4 regions of the Ruegeria sp. H3 genome follow, and region 1 is predicted to be linked to each of the others. Evidence: riboswitches for the same ligand, from Rfam matches in the RefSeq annotation. Region 1 holds a riboswitch; each other region holds the start of a gene.

Region 1 (5,652 bases):
CGGACCAGACCGATCACGCCGCCTTCGGCCGCCTCGGGTGAGACATGGCCGATGGACAGGCCCGATGTACCGCCCGAGAAGCGACCATCGGTTAACAAAGCGCAGGCTTTGCCCAGACCTTTGGATTTCAGATAAGAGGTTGGGTAGAGCATTTCCTGCATCCCCGGCCCACCGCGAGGGCCTTCGTAGCGGATGACGACCACGTCACCCTCTTTCACCTTGCCGGTCAGGATGTCGCTGACCGCCTGATCCTGGCTTTCGCAGACATAGGCCGAGCCGGTGAAGGTCAGGCTACTGGAATCCACACCCGCTGTTTTCACGATACAGCCGTCGCGGGCGATATTGCCGAACAGAACGGCCAGACCGCCATCTTGCGAAAACGCATGTTCCTTGGACCGGATCACACCGCCTTCGCGGTCGGTGTCCAGTTCCTTGTACCGGTTCGACTGGCTGAACGCCTGCGTGGTGCGTACACCGCCCGGGGCTGCCTTGAACAGGTCCTGCGCCGCCGGGTTGTTGGCAACCTTGATGTCCCAATTGGCAATTGCTTCGCCCATGGTCGGCGTGTGAACAGTGCTGCAGTGGTTGTGGAACAACCCAGCGCGGCTGAGTTCACCGAGGATCGAGAAGATGCCACCGGCGCGGTGGACGTCCTCCATATGCACATTCTCGGTGTTCGGTGCGACTTTGCACAGGCACGGCACCTTACGGCTTAACCGGTCCATGTCGGACATGGTGAAATCGACGCCGCCTTCGTGGGCGATTGCCAGCAGATGCAGGACCGTGTTGGTCGATCCACCCATGGCGATATCCAGGCTCATGGCGTTCTCGAACGCATCAAACGTTGCGATCTCGCGTGGTAGGAAGCCTTTTTCGTCCAGATCGTAGTGCCGCTTGGTGATCTCGACGATCCGGCGACCCGCTTCAAGGAACAGCTGTTTGCGGTCCGCATGAGTGGCGAGGGTGGAGCCATTGCCTGGCAGTGCCAAACCCAGTGCCTCGGCCAGACAATTCATTGAGTTCGCCGTGAACATGCCCGAGCACGAGCCGCAAGTGGGGCAGGCGTTTTCCTCGATATGCTGAACCTGCTCGTCGGTGAACCGGTCGTCAGCGGCGGCGACCATGGCATCTACAAGGTCGATCTTCTTGGCATCCAGATCAGCAATGTCGATCTTACCAGCCTCCATCGGCCCGCCCGAGACAAAGATCGCTGGAACGTTCAAACGCATCGCAGCCATCAACATGCCTGGCGTGATCTTATCGCAGTTCGAGATACAGACCATCGCATCGGCGCAATGCGCGTTGACCATGTATTCGACCGAATCCGCGATCACCTCACGCGAGGGTAAGGAATAGAGCATCCCGTCGTGGCCCATGGCGATGCCGTCATCCACCGCGATGGTGTTGAATTCCTTGGCAACACCGCCAGCCTTTTCAACCTCACGCGCGACCATCTGGCCCAAATCCTTCAGGTGGACGTGACCCGGCACGAATTGTGTGAAGGAGTTGACAATGGCGATAATCGGCTTGCCGAAATCATCGTCCTGCATACCGGTGGCACGCCACAGGCCGCGGGCACCGGCCATGTTGCGGCCATGGGTAGAGGTTCTGGATCGGTACATTGGCATGATGCTGTTTCCCTTTTGCCCCGGTTGCGATATGCGGGGAATGTGCGTTATAGCGCACGTACCATATGTGCGCTATAACGCACAAGAGGATTCGAAAGACAACGGCATGGCTCCGGACGACATAACACTGAAACTAAGGGATGTGCGGGCCGCTTCGGGGCTGAGCCTGTCGAAAGTTGCCGAAATCACCGGTGTCAGCAAAGCGATGCTAGGTCAGATCGAACGCGGCGAATCAAGCCCGACGATCGCCACGCTCTGGAAGATTGCCAAAGGATTTCAGCTGCCGCTCAGCGCGTTGATCGACACCGTGAATGGTGATCCGTCGGTTTTTCAAACCGTTACCTTTCCCGGCAGTATCGAGGTCAAGATCGTTTTCCCCTTTGATCCGGCCTTGGGGGCAGAGACATTTCACGTCAACCTCGACCCGAACCAAAGCCATGAGTCCCCTGCCCATGCCGCTGGTGTGACCGAGGAGGTCTTTGTGCTCAGCGGCACGCTGGACATTCTGAAAGGTGAGGCTTGGGTGTCTTTGCAAACGGGGCAGGGACTTCGATTTGCAGCGGATGTCCCGCACGGATATCGCGCAGGTGCTGAAGGGGCGGCGTTTTTGAACATGCATCACTATGCGCAACAGCCGGATGTTCAGGAAAACGGCAAGGTTCATTGATGAGTGAGTTTTTCAACAGTCTGACCATCGTGGACGCCATCGGTTCCTTCGGGGCTCTGATCGTGGTTGCCGCCTATTTCGCGACGCAGATGCGGTATATGAATTCCGAAGATCTGGCGTTTCCCGTGGTGAACCTGCTGGGGTCTGTTTTGATTGTCTATTCGCTGCTTCAGAACTTCAATCTGGCGTCAATGTTGATTGAAGGCTTCTGGATCATCATTAGCGTGATCGGGATTATTCAGCATTTCAGGTTGCGCCGCGAAGGGTAACGCGGCGCAATAGAGTTATGCAGTGTTGTGAAGGCGCGGTGTGAACAGCCCAATCCGGCCCAGATCCCGCATGGATTTTGTTGCGGCCAACACGGCCAAATCAGCCAGTGGTTCTATCAGGATAACCAGGAGGTACGCAGCGCCAAAGCTGACAACGGCGGCGAGGTTTTCTGCACCAAATCCTTGGCCATAAAAGGCCCAGAACGCCACCCAGACGACGACACCGCCCTGATAGGCCGTCGACAGCGCAAGTGCCTGAGAATACTTCAGATCAATATAGGCCGTATTTGGCGCAATGATGCGGTTGGCCAAGGCCTGCAAGGCAAACAATGGTACCAGCAGCGTTGTCATGTTCATCCCGAACTGAGGCAGGTCGAAAGGCGCCAGGAAAAACCCCTGAATAAACAAGCCCGCGATCAGGCCGATGGCGGCAGGGGCCGCACCGAATAACAAAAACAGGGTCGATCCTAGAATAAAATGAACCTCTGACACCCCGACCGGGAAGTGCGGCAACACCTCAAAGAAGGTGAAAACCAGCCCAATGGTCAGGGCTGAGCGAATGGCAAGGCTGGCAAGGCCGCTGCTTTTCAGGCTGTCCCATGCCAGTTTAGCGGCATAGAGCCCTGCGCCAGTTGCGGTGGCGTAGCTCAAGACAAGTTTGGCGCCATTTACGACGCCCGGTTCGATATGCATAGTTTGGTCTCCTTCCCGTCACACCCGACGGCAGAAAGGTTTAAAAATTGGGCTTTCGCCCGGTTTGCACATGGCAGGTCTCCTGACTTGCGGATTGGCTTCGATCCCGGCCTTCCCAACCGATTGCTTCGGTCAGTGGCCATGATGGGGCGAAACTCCGCTTACAGTTGCGGGGGCAGTTCCGGAATTGACAGCTACTGTCGCACCGGATTCCCTTTTCGTTCCTCAGGGGGAATTCCCCTTTGGAAACCATGTCCGGCAGGTGTCTGGCACGGGGTGCCGCCTGTCAAGCAGGCAAACGTGTATGTTTGGAAAAAATTGTCAGCGCGCCGGGGGGTGCAGGCCTTGGCATGGCTTGCACGTTTGTCCGCTCGGATATAGGGAAACTCAGACTCGCTTAGGGGAGGCTTTGATGCAAGACGATCCCAAAACCCTCGTTTCCACCGACTGGCTTGCCGCCCATCTGAAGGACCCGGATCTGCGGATCCTGGATGGATCGTGGTACCTGCCTGCGCAGAACCGCGATGCCAAGGCGGAATATGATGCGGGCCACATCCCCGGCGCGCGCTTCTTCGATATTGATGACATTTCGGACCAACGTTCGGACTTGCCACATATGGCGCCGCCGGTCGAGAAGTTCATGTCACGCCTGCGGGCGATGGGCGTCGGCGATGGTCATCAGGTGGTCGTCTATGACGGGGCCGGGCTGATGTCGGCCGCGCGGGTCTGGTGGCTGTTCCGCCTGATGGGCCAAGAGAACATCGCCGTTCTGGACGGGGGTTTGCCGAAATGGCAGGCCGAAGGGCGAGAGGTTGAAGATCTGCCCCCGGTGATCCGGGATCGGCATATGACCGTTCGGGTGCAGAACCATCTGGTACGCGACGTGACACAAGTGTCTGCGGCCGCCAAACTGGCTGATCATGAGATTATCGATGCCCGTGCTGCCGCCCGTTTCGCCGGAACCGAGGTTGAACCGCGCGAAGGGCTGCGATCTGGCCACATACCAGGGTCGCGCAACGTGCCCTTTGGCAGCCTGTTGAATAGTGATGGTACAATGAAGTCGCCCGATGCGTGCCGCGCCGTGTTTGAGGCCGCAGGCGTGGATCTGACCAAACCGGCGATCACCTCGTGCGGTTCGGGCGTGACCGCTGCAATCCTAAGCCTTGCGCTTGAACGCATGGGCAAAAAAGACCACGCGCTTTATGACGGCTCCTGGGCTGAATGGGGTGCTTTCCCAACCCTGCCCGTCGCAACCGGAGAGACCTGATGTTCGAGAACCTCAAACCGCAGCCCGCCGACAAAATCTTGGCGCTGATGCAGATGTACCGCGAAGACCCGCGCGATCAGAAGATCGACCTGGGTGTTGGTGTCTACAAGAATGCCGAAGGTGTTACCCCGGTTATGCGAGCGGTCAAAGCCGCCGAAAAGCGCATTCTGGAGGAGCAGGAGAGCAAAGCCTATACGGGACTGGCAGGTGATCCGGCCTATGCCGATGCGATGATCGGCCTGATCCTCGGCGACGCAGTACCGCGTGCCAATATTGCCGCCGTTGCGACACCGGGCGGGACGGGTGCCTGTCGTCAGGCGTTCGAGATGATCCGCATGGCCAATCCTGCGGCGCGCGTGTTTGTATCGAACCCGACATGGCCAAACCACCTGTCGATCCTGAGCTACTTGGGTATCGAGGCGGTTCCGTATCGCTATTTCGACGGCGAAACCCGCGGCGTCGATTTCGACGGTATGATCGAGGACCTGAAAACTGCCAAGGCGGGCGACGTGGTTCTGCTGCATGGTTGCTGCCACAACCCAACCGGCGCAAACTTGAACCCCGTGCAGTGGCAAGAGGTGGTGAACCTGATCAACGAGCTTGGGCTGGTTGCCATGATCGACATCGCCTATCAGGGTTTCGGCGACGGTCTTGAGGAAGACGCGCAGGCAACCCGTCTGGTGGCATCGTCGGTCAAGCGCTGCCTGATCGCGGCGTCCTGTTCGAAGAATTTCGGCGTTTACCGTGAACGCACCGGGTTGCTGATGGCGATCAGTGACGATGTGGCGCAGACCGCGCTGAACCAGAGCACGCTGGCCTTCCTGAACCGCCAGAACTACTCGTTTCCGCCGGACCATGGCGCACGGGTCGTGACCACCATCCTGAACGACGACGCCTTGCGCGCAGATTGGGCCGCTGAGCTGGAGGAGGTGCGCCTGTCCATGCTGGGCCTGCGTCAGCAACTGGCGGACGAGTTGCAGCGTCTGACCGGATCAGACCGGTTCGGCTTTGTCGCCCAGCACCGCGGCATGTTCTCGCGCCTCGGCGCGGCCCCTGAACTGGTCGAGCAACTGCGTAACGATCACGGGATCTACATGGTCGGCGACAGCAGGTTGAATATTGCCGGGC
Region 2 (5,652 bases), on a different contig from region 1:
GATTGCGTTGAAACTGTTGGCCGAGCATAAGCTGGACGCGTTGGTTTGTGCCAACGACGCCAGTGCGATCGGCGCGCTGACCGCCGCGCGAGAGTTGGGTTTGGACGTTCCGAGTGATCTTTCACTGATCGGGTTTGACGATATCGAAATGGCCAGATGGCCAAATTTCGATCTCAGTACCGTCAACAACCCGATTGATGATGCGGTTGATCAGGTCATTGCGTTGCTTGAACGCAGGCTGGCAGAGCCGGGCAAGCAAAGCGAAACCATTATGATTGATCCGTTTTTCGTCCCGCGTGGAACGCATTAGGTCAAACGTTTCGCGCCGATTTGAACAGGTACAAGAATACGAAAAGCGACCCGATTGATGTGGTCACGATGCCGACTGGTAACTCCTGCGGGGCCAGCAGCAGTCGGGACACGATATCAGAGGCGGTCAGAAGGATGGCTCCAACGATGGCCGAGGTGATCAGCAGGTTGCGGTGTAGCGTTCCTGCGATCCCCCGCGCGATATGAGGGACCATCAGACCGACAAAGCCGATGACACCCGCGACCGACACGAAGCTTGCCGTGGCCAAAGCTGCAACAAAGAACATGCGAAAGCGCAGACCCTGAACCGGGATACCCAAGGTGGCAGCGGTGAAATCTCCGGTCAGAAGGGCGTCAAGCCAGCGGCTTCGATAGAGTGCATAGCCCAGGATCAGGGCTAGTCCGATCAGGACCAGTGGAAATGTCTCCCACCGCGCAAGGCCCAGTCCGCCCAGCATCCAGAAGATCACGGAATGGGCGGCGCGGTTGTCTCCGGAAAAGATCAGATAGTTAGTGATGGCGGAGAACAGGAAAGACACGGCAAGCCCTGCCAGGATCAGTTTTTCCGGTGCGCTTGTGCGCAACCCCTGTACCAAGGCCAACACAATGCCCGATGCGATCAAGCCACCGCAAAACGCAGCCAGCGGCAGGGTCCAGATGCCCAGCACATCGCCGGTGACCGTGATGACCAGAACAGCGCCCGCAGCCGCGCCCGACGAGAGACCGAATAGAAATGGGTCTGCCAAGTCGTTGCGCGTGGTGGTCTGCAGAACCACCCCCACAACACCAAGCCCCGCACCGATGACAGCGGCGAACAGCGCACGCGGCAGGCGCAGATCAAACACGATCCGATGCAGCGGCGACATCTCGCCTTCTGACAGACCTGTGCCCAGGCCGATGGCGGCAATGACATCTGCCACCGGGATCGGGGTTGTACCGTAGACTGTCGACAGCAGCAAAAGGGCGGTCAGAACGACCGCCCCCAGCACAACTATCCGGCCCGTATGGACCATATCAGTTGGTCGCCGTCGGGTGCATCGCATCCGCCATCTTCTGGATCGCGTCAATGTTTGCCGGTCCCGGTGTCAGCTCTTCGTAGCGCAGACCGATCCAGCGTTCATTTTTCACAGCGTCTGTTTGGGACATCACCGGGTGCTCTTGCAGGAACTTGAACGTGTCCTCTGCCCCGTTGCCGGTCTGATAGTCAAGCAGCACCAGAAATTCCGGGTTCGATGCAGCAACCGCTTCCCACGAGGTGCGGCCCCAGCTGGTATCCATGTCATGGGTGACGTTTTCGCCGCCAGCCGCTGCGATCATCGCATCGGGGATGGCGAATTTGCCAGCGGTAAAGGGTGCATCTGCCGGGCCGTCCAGCAGGAAGACACGGGGTTTGGCCAGATCGGTGGTTTTGGCTTCAATGGCAGAAAGCTGTTCTTTCCAGCCTGCAACCAGTTCCTCGGCCTTTTCTTCGACATGCATGACCTGACCCAGGCGCAGCACATCGTTGAACAACAGGTCCATGCTGGCCTCAGGGCGGTCCTTGTCCATATGCACGCAGCTTTCGGTCAGGATCATTGTCTTGATGCCGAACGGGGCCAGAGTGTCCGGGGTCACGTCACCACCGGGCTTCATGCCGTAATACCAGCCTGCGAAGAACAGGTCAGGTTCTGCCGCAACCAGGTTTTCGACGGTTGGGTATTTCGGCGCCAGTTCCGGGATTTCACCGCGCAGCTTATCGAAATCAGGGCTTGTCTTGTACCAACCGGTGATACCGGTCAGGCCAACGATGTGTTCTTGCAGGCCCAGCGCAAAGGCCATGTCGGTCATGTTCATGTCATGCACCACCAGCCGTTCCGGCTTCGCGTCGAACACCAGCGGTTCTCCGCAATTGTCCACGGTCACCTCATGCGCTGCTGCGCCGCTGGCCAAACCGGTGATCATCAAAGCTGACCAAAGCTTCTGTTTCATCGTTCTCTCCTGTTAAGATGAAAGCGTTCGTTTTCGGATATCCAGCGCCGGGATCACGCGCCCTTCGTGCTGGAAGCACAGGTAGTCAACACCAAACGTGTCGCGCACTTGATCCGGCGTCAGTATTTGGTCGACTGGCCCAAAGCCCGTCATGCGTGTGGATTTCATCAGCGCGACATGGCTGGCGAATTCCGGGATCATGACAAGGTCGTGTACGATCATCACCACTGTTACGCCCAGTTCGGCCACCAGCGACAGCATGTGCCCCTTGGCATCGGGGTCCAGATGATTGGTGGGCTCGTCCAGAAACAACAGCGAGGGGTTCTGCGCCAATGCACGCGCGATATGGGCGCGTTGGCGTTCGCCGCCCGAGAGCCGCTGCATCGGCTTGTCCGCCAGATGGGTCAGCTCGGTTGTGCGCAGAACGCGTGCAAGATCCATCTTGTGGTCTTCTGCCGAGCGGTCGCTTTGAATGGGAATCTGGCCCAGCGCAACGTAGTCGCGCAGCTTTAGGCGGCCATCGGGCAGTTCCTGCTGACCAACAACCGCAATGGTCCGGGCGCGTTCCTGCGCAGACAGGCTGCGTAGGCTTTGACCGTTGATCCGAACGTCTCCCAGCGCCAGACGCTCGACCCCGCAGAGCAGGTTCAGCAGCGTTGTTTTCCCGGCGCCGTTGGGGCCCGCGATGGCAAGGATCGCCCCCTCGTCCAAAGAGAAGGAGACATCTTGCAACAGCACATCGCCATTCAGGGCGTAGTATTCCAAATTGTCGGCGACCAGAAAGCTCATGCCTTGTCCCTTTGGGGCAGCCGGGGCAGGCGGGCCAGTGTTTTGAAGAGCAGGGCAGGGGGCCGGTCTGTAGCGCTGGTCCAGCCGCTTTCGCTGTTGTGGAACTGATGGGCGAATGCGGCGATTGCATCCAGATCAGTGGTGCTTTGGATATCGCCAAACAGGTACTGCGCTTTGCCTTCGGCTTGAAGCCCTACGGTCATCGGGCGTTCACATCCCGCCATGCACGGGATCAGACGCGTTGCAAACCCATCGGGCAGGGCTGCGTCCAGGATGCTCTGAGCTGTGCTGGCCTCGATCTCACCCTGACAGGTCGAGCAGATCAGCACAAAATGATCAGCCGCGCGATGCATGGCCATCCTCAACGCGCAGAATGCCCGTGTCGAAAGTGCCAGTCCCGATAGGACGCGAATATGCCATCAATCCTCCTTGCGGGACGCCCCGTCCCGGGTTGGTTTCACAGGTGATGGCAGGTCTCCTGACTTGCGGGTCATCGCTTGGCCAACCTTCCCGGCCTTCTCGGGCCAGTGGTGATTTGGCGTCACTCACCGCTTACAGTTGCGGGGGCAGTTACGGACTTGGCCTGTTCCGATATTCCGGGGGCCGCACCGTATTCCCATTTTCATCCCGCACCCAAAGCTGCGGGAACCATCACAGGTCAGCTATTCTGGACAAGACACGCTTGTCAAGCAATCGCTGAGAGGCTCGGGTCAATCTCGGGGTAGATCAGTAATCCGCAACCAGCAGGAACTCGGCCTCGGTATCTTCGTCGATCGTGGCAAAGCGGGGAATGGGTTGTTCGAACACGTTATCGGTGCGGTCGTCGTTTACGGTTGAGACCTCGCCGATCAGGCAATCCCCACGCTCGGCCCAGAAGGCGTGCCAGATTCCGGGCATAAGGGTTACACTTTCGCCGGGTTTCAGGCGCAGCAATTCGCCCGGAGTGATGGTGATATCGCATCCGTCGCTGGGCACCACAACCGGTGTGTCGCGGTCTACGCTGCCATCGGGGTTCGAGGCATAGATCTCCATCACCAGATCGCCGCCGCCCCGGTTGATGATATCCTCGGCTTTGACGATATGACGATGCATCGGCGACAGCTGCTTGTCGCGCGAGATCAGCAGTTTTTCTGCATAAAGCATCCCACGACCCTGGCTCAGATCGTTCTCATCCCCATTGCGCAGGGTGAACAGGAACAGGCCAAGCTCATCAAATTTGCCTTGCCCGTAGTCGGTGATGTCCCATCCCAGTCCCCGGGCGCGGATCGTGTCGGCCTTGGCGCTGCGCATCTGATCCGGAGACCAGTCGGCAAAGGGGGGCAGGATGAAACCGAAAGACTGGATAAAGGCCTGTGCATCGGTCTTGATGTGGTTGATGTCGGAACGTTTCATGTGACTTCCCTTTTTGGGACTAGAGCTCGTGCGCCCAGGGCGGGTTGGCCCCGGCACGCGATACGGTGACTGCTGCAACATCTGCACCCAACGCTAAAGCTGCACGCAGGCTTTCTTTTGTCAGATCGCGCAGCCCGGCTTTGGTCAGATGTCCGGAACGGTGAAGTTCCGCCAGCACGCCAGCGTTGAACGTATCGCCCGCCCCCACCGTATCGACAACCTGAACCGCTTTAACCGGTATCGTGGTTTCCGAGCCATCGCGTAGATAACCCGAAGCCCCCTGGCTCCCACGTGTAACAATCACAACCGCGGGACCGGCTTGCAGCAACAAAGGCACTTTCTCGGCATGGGTTTCGGGCCCCGGAATGATCCAGTCCAGATCTTCATCCGAGACTTTGAGGATATCGGTCTGCGCAATCATGGCATTCAAACGGGTGCGGTATCTGGTCTGATCCTGGATAAACCCCGGTCGGATGTTGGGGTCCAACATCACCGCTCGATCCGTCCCGTGATGGCTTAGCAAGGCAGCATAAGCATCGGCGCAGGGTTCGCAGGCAAGACTGATACCGCCTAGATACAGGGTCGAGATGGCGGGCAGTTGGTCGGGCATATCCTCGGGCCGAAGCATGCGCCCGGCAGTGTTCTCGTCAACGAAGTTGTACGATGCATGACCATCGACCAGTTTCACAAACGCCAAAGTGGTTGGGCGGTCGCTGGTGATCACATGGGAGGTATCCACATGGCTCGCTTTCAGCGTATCCGCCAATTGTTCACCAAACATATCGGACGACAGGCCGGTCAACATGCCAACAGGCGCGCCCAATCTCCCCAACGCGATCGCCGTGTTGAAAATTGCACCTCCAGAATGGGGAACATACCCTTGGGCACCCGAGACTGTAGGCTCGGTGATCATATCGATCAGCGCTTCTCCGCAGCACAGGATCATCCCGCGTCCCTTCATTGAGAATTGTCAGGCGGTTCTACCGCATGAGGGCATTTTTGCAGAAGTTGTTAGCGCCAACAATGCCAAATTCGACCTGTTCTGAGACATAGAGGTCCATTCCGCGCCGCAGCTCGCTGAACCGGCCACCATTGTTGAAGGCATCCAGAAAACTGTCTCCGAACAGCCAGCGGTTTTTTTCCGCCACGCCACCGACCAGAAAGACGCCGCCAATTGGCATCAATGTAACGGCC
Region 3 (5,652 bases), on a different contig from region 1:
TCTTGGGGAACACTTCTAGCGCCTCATCGACGATGGGTGGAACAGCCTCGGAGCGCCGAAAGATATCGACCATATCGACAGGTTCAGAAATCTCGGACAGCGCACCACGCACCGTTTGGCCAAATAATTCCTCGCCAGCGTGGCCCGGATTGACGGGAATGACGGCATATCCCTTCAGCGAAAGATATCGCGCTACATAATAGCTGGGCCGCACCGGGTTCATCGACACCCCAACCACCGCGACGGTTTTGGTGCGGTGCAGGATGGTTTTCAGATGATCGTCGGAATAGTCAGCCATGGCCGCATCCTAATCACAGCCGCAAAAAAGAAAAAAGCGCCCAAGAAGCCTTGGGCGCCAGTTGTTGGAACGAGGGACAGTGAAATGACCCGCGGCAGTTCCGTTCCGCGGTCACTGTGACATTTAGGCATGATCTGGTTAAAAAAAAGACCAAGCACTCATTTTTGTGATGACTTTCTACAAAAAACGGAAATCTGCCTAGTCTTCGTACAGAATGACGGGCCAATTCTCTTCGGCCAGATGGATATTTGCCGTCCTGTCCTGTTCCCAAATCCGCTCAACCGCCGGGGAATGAGTGAGGTACAAACGCCCATCCACGACCTGCCATGCCATGGGGTCAGTGCTTTTCAGAACACCATTTGCCATCGCATAGGAACAATAGCCCCCGAACTGAGGCGCAAAGGCGCGCGGGTTGCTTTCAAACCGTTCGCGATTTTCCTGCGACGCAAAATGCCACTGGGCCCCTTTCCACATGACGGCAATGCTTGGTTCACCCCGAACCGGTACTGTACTGTCGAAATAGGACACTGGATCATACCCCGCCATCGCAGCGCCATCGGTCGCAAAATAGACAGGTTTGTCCTGCGCCCAAGCGAAAGGTGCAAAAGCGATGGCTGTCAGTATACCGAATATGAAACGGCGGTTTTGCATCTGGGTCCTGTAGCAAAGAATCGAGCACCTAAGATGCAATTTTTGAACCGCTGTGAAACCCCCGTTGACGTGGATGTGAACATCCTTGCGAATGCATGGCAGCCCTTAATCAAAGATGTCTTCTATAACATCCCAGGCTTCATCCAGAACACGATAGAACGTGCTCTTTTTCTTCTTCTTTTTTCGCGATTTCGGGGGTGCTACGTGGCTGATCGCCGTACGAGCAGGCTTTGATTTCTGAACCTTGTGCTTTGGCAACATCTTAAGGTCGTGCAGAGGCGCACCACAGCTTGAGCAACTCAGCTCGTGCCGTTTCTTCCCGGTCAGAACCAGGGCAGCCCGAGTACCGCAATAGCAGCAGGTTGCGATTTTGGACGGTCCGGAAATAGCGATCTCCTGTCTAATGGTGCCGAGAGGCATATAGGGCGATTGCGGCAGCATTTGAGACATTCAGTGACCCAAATCCCCCGGATGCGTCAATTTTCACCAATTGATCCACAGTCTCTTTGGTCTTTTGCCGCAATCCCGGCCCTTCAGCACCCAATACCAGCGCCACAGGTCGATCCCTTTGGTTCCCCAGGGCTGTTTCAATAGTTTCATTCGCCTCGCCATCCAGACCGAGCACCAGAAATCCCATCGACTGAAGCTCGGTTATGGCATCGGCCAGATTGCGCACCCTTAGATAAGGCTGACGTTCCAATGCGCCGCTGGCGGTCTTGGCCAGTGCCCCGGTTTCAGGGGCCGAATGATGCCGGGTTCCGATCACAGCACTTGCACCCAGTACTTCGGCTGACCGAAGAATCGCACCCACATTATGTGGGTCCGTTACACGGTCCAGTAGGATCACGCGGGGATGTTCCCGTCCGATGCAGTTCTCGGCCAAACCGCCCCACTCCAGCGGCTTAACCTCAAGCGCTGCCCCCTGATGCACCGAACCCGCATCGATCGGGGCACTAAACTTGCGCGGATCAACCATCTCGGCCTCGATCCCCGCGAATTCAATGGCTTCGAGCAGCTTGTCCCGCGCATTTCGCGTCACAATCAGGCGCAGTTTCTGGCGTTTGGGGTTCATCAAGGCGTCGCGCACGGCGTGCAAACCAAACAGCCAAACCGTCTCTGCCGCAGCTGCTTTTCGCGCCTGTTCCTTTTCAACAACCCACTTGGGTTTTTTCATTCTGAGGGCCTCCGGGCCATGAATTCGCTTTCCTGCGTCAATGCCGTATTTTCCTGTTGACGCTCCTTTGGTCCGCTAGTAATCACGCCTCCACGTCAGGTGCAACGCCTGACAGTGGGCGACAGGCCGCAAGGTGTGGCAGGGGACTGTAACTCCCTCGCGGAGACGCACGCCTGGTTCGATTCCAGGGTCGCCCACCACTCTCACAAAGCTTCCAGATTCCAGAGCAAAACGCCCCCACCATTGGCCTGTGCCTTCAGTTATGAAGAGCAGTCTAGTCATTCGTCAAACATTTGGTTCAGTGACGTGGTCGCTGTTAAACCTTTCGAAAGCCGCAGGCTAAGCCAGCCATGCCGCCCAGCGACTGCCACAGGTCGTTTTTCTGCACCCGACGTTGCGGTTGTCGGCGACACGCTTGACAAGCACCGTATCAGTGCCGCATGTCCGATCCGTTGGTGTCCTCGTAAGAGGATGAAAAGGGAATGCGTCAACGGGTTTACCGCCAAACGCAGCCGCCCCCGCGACCGTGACCGGAGAGGGTGCCCAAAGCCACTGGCCAAAGGCTGGGAAGGCAGGACATCCGACAGGGTATACACCCTGACATCCGCAAGCCGGGAGACCTGCCAGCGCCCGAAGATGAAACCGGACGGGGTGTTCCGGTGTGGGGCTTGGATCGGCCCACATGAAACCCCGTCCCCCAGATTTGATTAAGGGGGATGAGAGAGATGAGTAAAGCCGCACCAGTTGAACTGCTGGTCTGCACGACATGCCGCCGTGGCCTGGCAATCGAAGATGACACCCAGCGCCCCGGCGCTTTGCTGCATAAGGCGCTGGAACAGGCGGGCGTGCCAGATGGGATCCATCTGAAACCCGTGGAGTGCCTGTCAAATTGCGATCAAGGATGTTCCATCGTGTTGCGGGGCGGACCCACGCGTTGGACTTTTGTCTACGAAAACCTCAACGAAACCGACCATGTCGAAACGATCATCGAAGGTGTGACCAAGTATTTGGCCACTGACGATGGTTTGGTCAAATGGCGCGAACGTCCTGAACATTTCCGCAAAAACTGTGCGGCCCGTATTCCCCCGATTGGAGCCCTGAAATGAGCAACTTGGAAAAACTCCCCGTCACCGTGATCACTGGCTTCTTGGGTTCGGGCAAAACCACACTGGTCAAGCACCTGATGCAGAACCCGCAGGGCAAGCGTCTGGCGGTGGTGGTCAACGAATTTGGCGATGTTGGCGTCGATGGCGACATCCTGAAATCCTGTGCGATCCCCGATTGTCCGGCAGAAAACATCATGGAATTGGCGAACGGCTGTATCTGCTGCACCGTGGCCGACGACTTCATCCCGACCATCGAAGCCTTGATGGCACTGGAGCCGCGCCCTGAGCATATTCTGATCGAAACCTCTGGGCTCGCCTTGCCCAAGCCGCTGCTGAAAGCCTTCGACTGGCCGGATATTCGCTCGAAAATCACCGTCGATGGTGTGATCGCTCTGGCCGATGCCGAAGCTGTCGCCGCCGGTCGCTTTGCGCCAAATGTGGCAGCGGTGGATGCGCAACGTCTGGCCGATGACTCGATTGACCACGAAACACCCTTGGCCGAGGTGTTCGAGGATCAGATTTCCTGCGCCGACATCATTCTGCTGACCAAGCCCGATCTGGCCGGTCCTGAAGGCGTAGCCAAAGCGAAAGAGATCATCGCCACTGAGGCCCCTCGCCCGCTGCCCGTTGTCGAAGTTGCCGAAGGCGCCGTGGACGTACGGGTCGTTCTGGGTCTTGAGGCCGCAGCCGAGGATGACATGGACGCCCGCCCGTCGCATCACGACGGTCACCACGATCACGAGCATGACGATTTCGAAAGCATCATCGTTGATCTGCCGGAACAGTCCGATCCAGCCGATCTGGTCGCCAAGATCGAACTTCTGGCCACTGAGCTGAACATTTTGCGCGTCAAAGGCTATGCCGCCGTCGAAGGCAAGCCGATGCGCCTGCTGGTGCAAGCCGTGGGTGCCCGCGTGCGTCATCAATATGACCGCCCGTGGGGGCCCGGCGAAGAACGCCGCTCGCGCATGGTGGTGATCGCCGAGCATGACGACATCAAAGAAGCAGAAATCCGCGATATCCTCGCGGGTGTCACCGAGGCCGCCGAGTAAGGCCCATGCACGTCGTCTTCCGCGAAAGCCACGGGTTAGAAGAAACGGAAACCCCAACCGATCTGGGCCAGAGCCCGGCGGATCTGGTGGTGCTGTCCTTCTCGGACAGCGACCTGGGCGCTTTCGCGGCAGGCTGGCATCGCGGTGGCGGACCGGAAGGGCGAATGCCGACCCTGCGGTTGGCGAACCTGACGGCGTTGAAGCATCCTCTGTCCGTCGACACCTACGTGGAACAGACGCTTGAGGGTGCCAAGGGCATTCTGATCCGTCTGATTGGCGGCGTGCCTTACTGGGCCTACGGGTTACAGCAAGTTCTGTCACTGGCTCAGGCCAAGGGGATCGCTTTGGCCGTCTTACCCGCCGACGGACGTGAGGATACGCGGCTGGATGAATATTCCACCCTACCCGTCTCGACCCTGCGCCGTCTGGCGCATCTCTGCGACACCGGCGGAGAGGTCGCGGCACAGGCTGCCTTGGCGCAGATGGCATTGGCGGCGGGGCTTTATGCCGGCCCTGTTATGGGGGCTAAAACCCTGCCCGAATCCGGCGCGTGGTGTCCTGTTCGCGGCGTGATCCCGGTTGAGGCGGCCTTTTCGGGCAACGCAAAACGTATCATCGTCACGTTCTATCGCGCCTATCTGACATCGGCGGATACAGCCCCTGTCGCCGCCGTGATCCGCAGCTTGCGGGATCGCGGGTTCGACGCAGTGGGCCTCTTTGCCCCTTCGCTCAAAGCACCTGCTGCCGCTGAATGGCTGCGTGACAACATCGTCACGCTGAAACCTTCGGCGATCATCAACGCCACCTCTTTCTCGGGCAAAGGCGCATCGGGAACGTCTCCTTTGGACGCGGCGGGCGTGCCGGTATTTCAGATGGCCCTCGCCACATCCCGACGCAAGGCTTGGGCCGAGGCCGAACGAGGTCTCTCCCCTGCCGATCTCGCCATGCATGTGGTGCTGCCCGAAGTGGACGGGCGCATTTCAGCGGGCATTGCCTCATTCAAGGAACCGGGCAAGCGTGATCCGCATCTGGAATATTCCCGCTTTGCCCACCGGGCTGAGCAAGAGCGGATCGAAGCGATCATCAACCGTGTCACAGGCTGGTTGACCCTTCATAACAAGCCCAAGGCAGATCAAGTACCCGCACTGGTGCTATCAACCTACCCCGGCAAGGACTGGCAAATGGCGCACGCGGTGGGCCTCGACGCGCTGGCCTCGGCCGAGGCGATGCTGGCCGATCTTCAGGCCGAGGGCTACCGCACCGCACCGGCCGAACCAATTGCTGAAACCCTGCTGGATGCGCGCATTTCATGGTCTTTGGAAGACTACCAGGCAGCCCTAGCAGACCTGTCCGAGCAACTGCGCACCGATC
Region 4 (5,652 bases), on a different contig from region 1:
CGTTACAACATCGCAGCCGCAGGGCAGGTTCTCGATGGTATCGCTGGTGCGATCTGACCTTGATCAGGCGACAACGGATTGGTTGAAATCCGGCACGATCATCTATTCCGTAAATGGTCATTTGGTGGTGGATGACAACTCGATCATTCGCGCAATCCAATCACGTGAGGCTAATCCCGAAAGTGGTGAGATTCTGGTGGATATGCGGGTCAGAACCGAAGGAGATAGTCCGGTTTCTGAAAAGAACCTGACCCTTCAAACTGGTAAGGTGGTTGAGCTCACAAATGGAGTTCAGTTCATTACGGTCACCAACGGCAATGGGAAATGGATCAGTAAGGTATTGCGTGCTCCGGCGTCGGCCAAATCAGTTCGCGTGGGCGATATTGTCGTATCAGAAACCGCTTCGCAGATTTCCATCGAGGGTGAGAACGGTATTACTCAGTTGTTCGAAGAGCTTAGCAATACAGGTGCAGAGCTTGCGTTGTTGACCATCGCGCGGAATGGCGAACTGCAATCGGTGGATCTGCCACTTACGCATTAATGCTATGGCGGCTCTTATAGTTAAGAGCCGCCTACATTGCCTTGAAGGAAATTCAAGTGTCTCATTCTGAAAGATCTCTGATGCAAGTTCACGAGCCCAGATTTCAACAGGCGGAGGAACGCCTGCGTGATGTCTTCGATATTTCAACCGTGCTTAACCAGGGTGCTCGTGAATATCAGGAAGATGCCATTCTTTCTGAAAAGCCGATCGGATCGGACTTAGGGTTCGTGGTTCTGGCAGATGGTATGGGTGGCCACGCGGCAGGAGATGTTGCCTCTAACCTGATCGTTTGTGAGGTGATGAAAGGTTGGTTGGCCGCCGGGCTGAACAAAGACTCATCAAATTCGGAAGTCGTCGCATTCTTACATGACAGCGCCGAACGGGCGAATAAGCAGATTTTCGAAGCCAGCCGCAACGATCTGAATGTAAAGGGAATGGGAGCGACTCTTCTCATACTGATCTGCATCGAAGATCGCGCGTTTTGGTTTTCCGTCGGGGACTCGCCACTCTATCTCTGGCGGTCTGGCGAGCTAATACAGCTGAACGAGGATCATTCAATGGCGCCTCAAATCGATATGATGGCGAAACTTGGCATGTTGGATCCCGATTTGGCCCGAAATCACCCCGATAGAAACATGCTTACGTCTGTCATACATGGTGGCGACATCGCGAAGATCGATTGCCCTTCAGACCCGTTTAAGCTTCTGCCAGATGATGTTCTCATTGCAGCTTCGGATGGGCTTCAGTTTCTAGAAGACAAGGACATTCAAGAGGTTGTTACGCGCAATCATGAAGTGAGTTGCGACGCTATTGCGGATAAGTTGATCAGAGCCTTGATTGGCCTTGATGATCCAGATCAGGACAACATAGCTTTCTCTGTTGCAAAGGTTTGTTCTTAGGCGTTGATAGCTGGCGTCGAACTGATGTCGCGGGGCGTCTGTATTTATTACAAACTGGCTTGTCACAACTGAATTCTGCGATTCTTGTAGTGCTGATTGGCCCGCTTTTGTGCTCAACGAGTATCAAATCACCTCTACCAACTCCGCATGTTTGAACAAAGCAGGCCGTGATTTGACTAGATCGAATACATCCTACGCCCATCGCATTTCAGCAACGGCGTCATCGGTGAGCGGAACCCGGACGCCAGGTTGAACAACAGCCGGATCATAGGGTGTGCGATCAAACACCTCACGCACCATATCTGCAAAGAAAGACAGTGGTTTGCTGGGATAAGCGGGATCAAAACTCGATTGATCCCAGCGTTCACAGAACTCGGCACAGTCATCGAAATAGATGCTGTCACGATGAGCTTGGCGTTTTTCGGGGTTCGCGCCTACGTGCTCTCCGAAGTAAACAAGCTGAAAATCCCCATGGGTATGCACGCACCACGTGACCTGTTCGCGTAGGAAGGGTTTGAGGATTGAGGCCGCATATTCATCGTGATTATGCGGCGCATAGATGTCACCGATATCATGCAGCAAGGCGCCAACGATCCAATCTATGTCTGCCCCGTCAAACCAGGCGCGGGTTGCTGACTGCACCGAATGGCCAAGACGTGTGACTTGATAGCCGGACAGGCTTTTGTCGAGCCTCTCCATCGCCTCGAGCAAACGATCTGACGTTCCTTTGCAGTACTCACGCTCCAGAGTATCGAGGAAGGTGTAGTCCTCTTTGTCCCCGTCCTTCATCTGCGTGAATTTCACCTGATCCATAGCATGTCCTTTGGCGTTTACGTGTGGGTCAGCGGGCGCAAGCAAGCATGCAATTCTGGACTATCCACGCAAACACCGGACTCGGCAAATGAAACCTGTTGTGCCGGTAAAATTTGTAGTCGCCGGAGGTGGGTATTCGATTGCGTTTAAGAGCCTAAAGATGTGCGATGATCCCGCAGCCTGTTCTATGTCACAGCGGCATGCGAAAAGATCGGCGGGCTTGTGCACCCCCGCGCCTTTCACGTTTTGGCGTGGCAAGTGGCAAAGGTCTGAACGGCTGTTCCAGCGAAGTCAAAAGCAAGTCGCAGAACGCTGCAACGGCAGGTGAGTGATCTTTAAATGGTGCAGCTGTTTCGTAAGCATGCCTCGCAGCTACTTCATAGCAGGCATTGCCAGGAACACCCGCGATCCATTGCATATAGCCAAGCTGTCCCATCTGACGTGCTTCATCCGCAGGCATGGGGCCTGTATCGAGTTGAATAATCGTCCGTTCCAATAACATCGCGCCCTCCGCGCAAGGGGAGGAGTGTGGCTGGTCACGGTGATGTGCCGGGGACGCTTGGTCCTTCGGTCGTCTCTGCCGTTCCCAAGGCACCCCGCCCGGGTTCAAGTTGACTGCGGCGCATGGCATCACACACCGTAGATGGCAGGTCTCCTGACTTGCGGGTCAACGCTTTCCCGTTCCTTCCCGAACCCTAGGGCTCAGTGGTTTCCAACGGGGTCGCTCGCCGCTTACAGTTGCGGGGGCAGTCACGGAATTGGGTATGAACCCGCACCGTGTTCCCTTTTCAGCCGACTCGAACCGAGCCGGACACCATCGCTTTCACTGTCTCATACGCGATTCACTATGTCCACTGGGTTTGGCGCAATCTGACAACGCCGAAAATGTCCGCCAAAGCTGAAATGGCAGTGAGTTCAATCCATGCAAAAGGCTTTACAGGGCGTGGCATTCGGGTGCCTTAATGTTCGCAAATGTTGAAGATCTGAACAGAAAGAACCCTCATATGTCGAACCATGGCTACGAGTCCGGCCGATTGAACCTGCCTTTCGTTGGTATCTGTACCTTTGGCAAGTATCCCTATGTCGAGGATTGGGACGCGATTGACGCCGACGTTGCGGTTCTTGGCGCCCCGTTTGATTTTGGCTGTCAATGGCGGTCCGGGGCGCGGATGGGGCCACGCGCGATCCGTGAGGCGTCGACGCTGTTCTCATTCGGCCATGCTGGCGCTTATGACCACGAAGATGATGTCACCTATCTGGATCCGGCCAAAGTAACCATTGTTGATATCGGCGATGCAGACATCGTGCATACCGACACAATGAAAAGCCATGCAAATATCGAGTTTGGGGTGCGCAAAATACTGGAGGCGGGGGCGCTACCGGTCGTCTTGGGCGGCGATCATTCGATCAATATCCCCTGCATCAATGCCTTTGATGATCAAGAACCAATTCATGTGGTGCAAATCGACGCGCACCTGGATTTTGTCGATGAACGGCATGGGGTGCGCTATGGCCACGGAAACCCAATGCGCCGTGCCGCCGAAAAACCCTATGTCACCGGCCTCAGTCAGATCGGCATTCGCAATGTGTCGTCCACCGCTAAGGATGGCTATGCGGATGCCCGCGCCATGGGATCAGACATCCAATCTGTCCGGCAATTCCGCAAAATGGGGGTCGATGGGATGCTGGCCCGCATTCCAGAAGGCGCGCGGTATTATGTGACTATAGACATTGATGCCTTCGACCCATCCATCGCCCCAGGTACAGGTACACCAAGCCATGGCGGGTTCATTTACTACGAAGTGCTAGAGCTCATGGCAGGTCTGGCCAAGCGGGGCGACATTGTCGGACTCGATCTTGTTGAAGTCGCACCGGATTATGACGCCACCAGCTCCACCCAAATCCTTGCGGCCCAGTTGCTAATGAATATCATTGGGCGCGTGCTGCATGAGAAAGAGCAGCGTTAGATCTGCCAATCGTCATCTAGTAGTGCCGAGCGTTTGAGCGTGCCACCGCCATCGGCGTTGGTTTTATGCTATACTGGGCGCATTGAAGCACTCCTTAAGGGGGATTTTTAGATGACAACGATTGCCAAACTGAACTTTCTAAGAAAACAGGCCGGGTTGCCGCTGATCCGTTTCGACCTGATCAGATTGCGTGAAGAAGATATCCAGGACCTGCGTGACGCCTATGCTGCGATGTACGAAATCTCGGGCATCGCGATGGGTGATCGGCGCGGGTATTTCGCTCTGGCGCGTGGGCACGGTTATGATCAAGACCTTTGCCATGACGATGACCGCACGTTTCTGACCTGGCACCGGTCCTATGTCTATTCGTTCGAAAAAGCGCTCAACAGCGCGCTGCAATGGAAGCGCGGGGATGACGAACTTGAACTTACGCTTCCCTATTGGGATTGGACGCAGTTTGCCACGGCGACGCATGCCTCGAACGGGCTGCCGAAAGTGGTGGATGATGCGACCTACACAAACGGTGCCGGGGATGATGTTCCCAATCCGCTTGCCCGCGCGCACAGCCTCTATCGCAGCATTGCCCTGGGTTTGACCGGCGACGAGGTCTTTACACGCAGATACACGACGCGCCTGCGCAGCAATATCCCGTTGCTGGAGGATGAGGTTGAGCGTTACCTGACCAATCCAAACTTTGAAGCCTTCCAGGCCGACTTCAACTTTGCGGCTCATGGCGGTATCCACGTTTTAACGGGTGGCACGGATGCATCGTCGCCATTGCCCCGCTCGATTGGAGATATGGGCAGCACAGTGTCCGCGTCTTACGATCCCGTTTTCTGGCTGCACCATGCGATGTGCGACAAGGTTTGGGCGGATTGGCAGGCGCTGTGGCCCGCGGCCAATGTTCCACAGCATGTTCTGGACACAGTTGTATATGATGGTCGGGTGGGCCGCGATCTGATCGATGCGGAAACCTCACTTCGATACATCTATTCCGAGGATTCCGTTGAAGCCGCGATTGGTGCTTTGGGCACCGCAGACAGCGCGCCAGTGGCCACTTTGTCAGCGGCGGCCAGCAATGTGACCGAGGTTCGGCTGGGCACGGTGAAAGCCGGGTTTGTCAGGGCGGAACTTGAATTCCATCGCATGCGCCCGCCGACCGAAAGCTTTGAGCTGCGCGCCTATGTCGACAACGCCAGTTGCGATGCTTCGACAGGGTACAAAGACAAAAGCTATGCAGGGCGCCTTGTCTTTTTTGGTCACGGCACCTGCCCGGGTGCGCCGGGTCATTGTAACCCGGCCTTGGCCGTCCGCGACGATTATGACCAAAGATACAAGCATCCGCTCAGATATGAACATACGCGGTATCGGCTGGACATCACGCGCGGCTTGCGGCGCTTCATTGGCCGAAAAAAGACTGTAAAAGACCTTA

Evidence for each region. Region 1 has a riboswitch for cobalamin ahead of ACR0JE_RS13590 (energy-coupling factor ABC transporter permease). Riboswitches for the same ligand answer to the same signal wherever they lie in the genome.
Region 2: linked by a shared signal. The riboswitch ahead of ACR0JE_RS13375 (DUF1636 family protein) and the one ahead of ACR0JE_RS13590 (energy-coupling factor ABC transporter permease) in region 1 are both predicted to bind cobalamin.
Region 3: linked by a shared signal. The riboswitch ahead of ACR0JE_RS05285 (DUF1636 family protein) and the one ahead of ACR0JE_RS13590 (energy-coupling factor ABC transporter permease) in region 1 are both predicted to bind cobalamin.
Region 4: linked by a shared signal. The riboswitch ahead of ACR0JE_RS17985 (hypothetical protein) and the one ahead of ACR0JE_RS13590 (energy-coupling factor ABC transporter permease) in region 1 are both predicted to bind cobalamin.

Annotation. Positions count from the first base shown of each region.
Region 1 covers NZ_JBQFOD010000011.1:9,179-14,830, forward strand. Annotated here, with positions in the region: gene ilvD (dihydroxy-acid dehydratase) at 1-1,628, opposite strand, end outside; gene ACR0JE_RS13580 (helix-turn-helix domain-containing protein) at 1,735-2,295, shown strand; gene ACR0JE_RS13585 (CBU_0592 family membrane protein) at 2,295-2,564, shown strand; gene ACR0JE_RS13590 (energy-coupling factor ABC transporter permease) at 2,580-3,257, opposite strand; cobalamin riboswitch at 3,313-3,526, opposite strand; gene sseA (3-mercaptopyruvate sulfurtransferase) at 3,670-4,524, shown strand; gene ACR0JE_RS13600 (amino acid aminotransferase) at 4,524-5,652, shown strand, end outside.
Region 2 covers NZ_JBQFOD010000010.1:138,477-144,128, forward strand. Annotated here, with positions in the region: gene ACR0JE_RS13355 (LacI family DNA-binding transcriptional regulator) at 1-310, shown strand, start outside; gene ACR0JE_RS13360 (FecCD family ABC transporter permease) at 312-1,322, opposite strand; gene ACR0JE_RS13365 (ABC transporter substrate-binding protein) at 1,324-2,277, opposite strand; gene ACR0JE_RS13370 (ABC transporter ATP-binding protein) at 2,290-3,066, opposite strand; gene ACR0JE_RS13375 (DUF1636 family protein) at 3,063-3,419, opposite strand; cobalamin riboswitch at 3,518-3,734, opposite strand; gene ACR0JE_RS13380 (D-lyxose/D-mannose family sugar isomerase) at 3,793-4,458, opposite strand; gene ACR0JE_RS13385 (carbohydrate kinase family protein) at 4,478-5,404, opposite strand; gene ACR0JE_RS13390 (glucokinase) at 5,439-5,652, opposite strand, start outside.
Region 3 covers NZ_JBQFOD010000003.1:174,980-180,631, forward strand. Annotated here, with positions in the region: gene ACR0JE_RS05260 (CoA-binding protein) at 1-298, opposite strand, end outside; gene ACR0JE_RS05265 (YHS domain-containing (seleno)protein) at 497-949, opposite strand; gene ACR0JE_RS05270 (hypothetical protein) at 1,055-1,369, opposite strand; gene rlmB (23S rRNA (guanosine(2251)-2'-O)-methyltransferase RlmB) at 1,350-2,123, opposite strand; tRNA gene ACR0JE_RS05280 (tRNA-Tyr) at 2,240-2,323, shown strand; cobalamin riboswitch at 2,560-2,765, shown strand; gene ACR0JE_RS05285 (DUF1636 family protein) at 2,849-3,229, shown strand; gene cobW (cobalamin biosynthesis protein CobW) at 3,226-4,281, shown strand; gene cobN (cobaltochelatase subunit CobN) at 4,287-5,652, shown strand, end outside.
Region 4 covers NZ_JBQFOD010000020.1:7,437-13,088, forward strand. Annotated here, with positions in the region: gene ACR0JE_RS17970 (serine/threonine protein kinase) at 1-541, shown strand, start outside; gene ACR0JE_RS17975 (PP2C family protein-serine/threonine phosphatase) at 622-1,440, shown strand; gene ACR0JE_RS17980 (HD domain-containing protein) at 1,633-2,253, opposite strand; gene ACR0JE_RS17985 (hypothetical protein) at 2,444-2,755, opposite strand; cobalamin riboswitch at 2,882-3,087, opposite strand; gene speB (agmatinase) at 3,258-4,220, shown strand; gene ACR0JE_RS17995 (tyrosinase family protein) at 4,332-5,652, shown strand, end outside.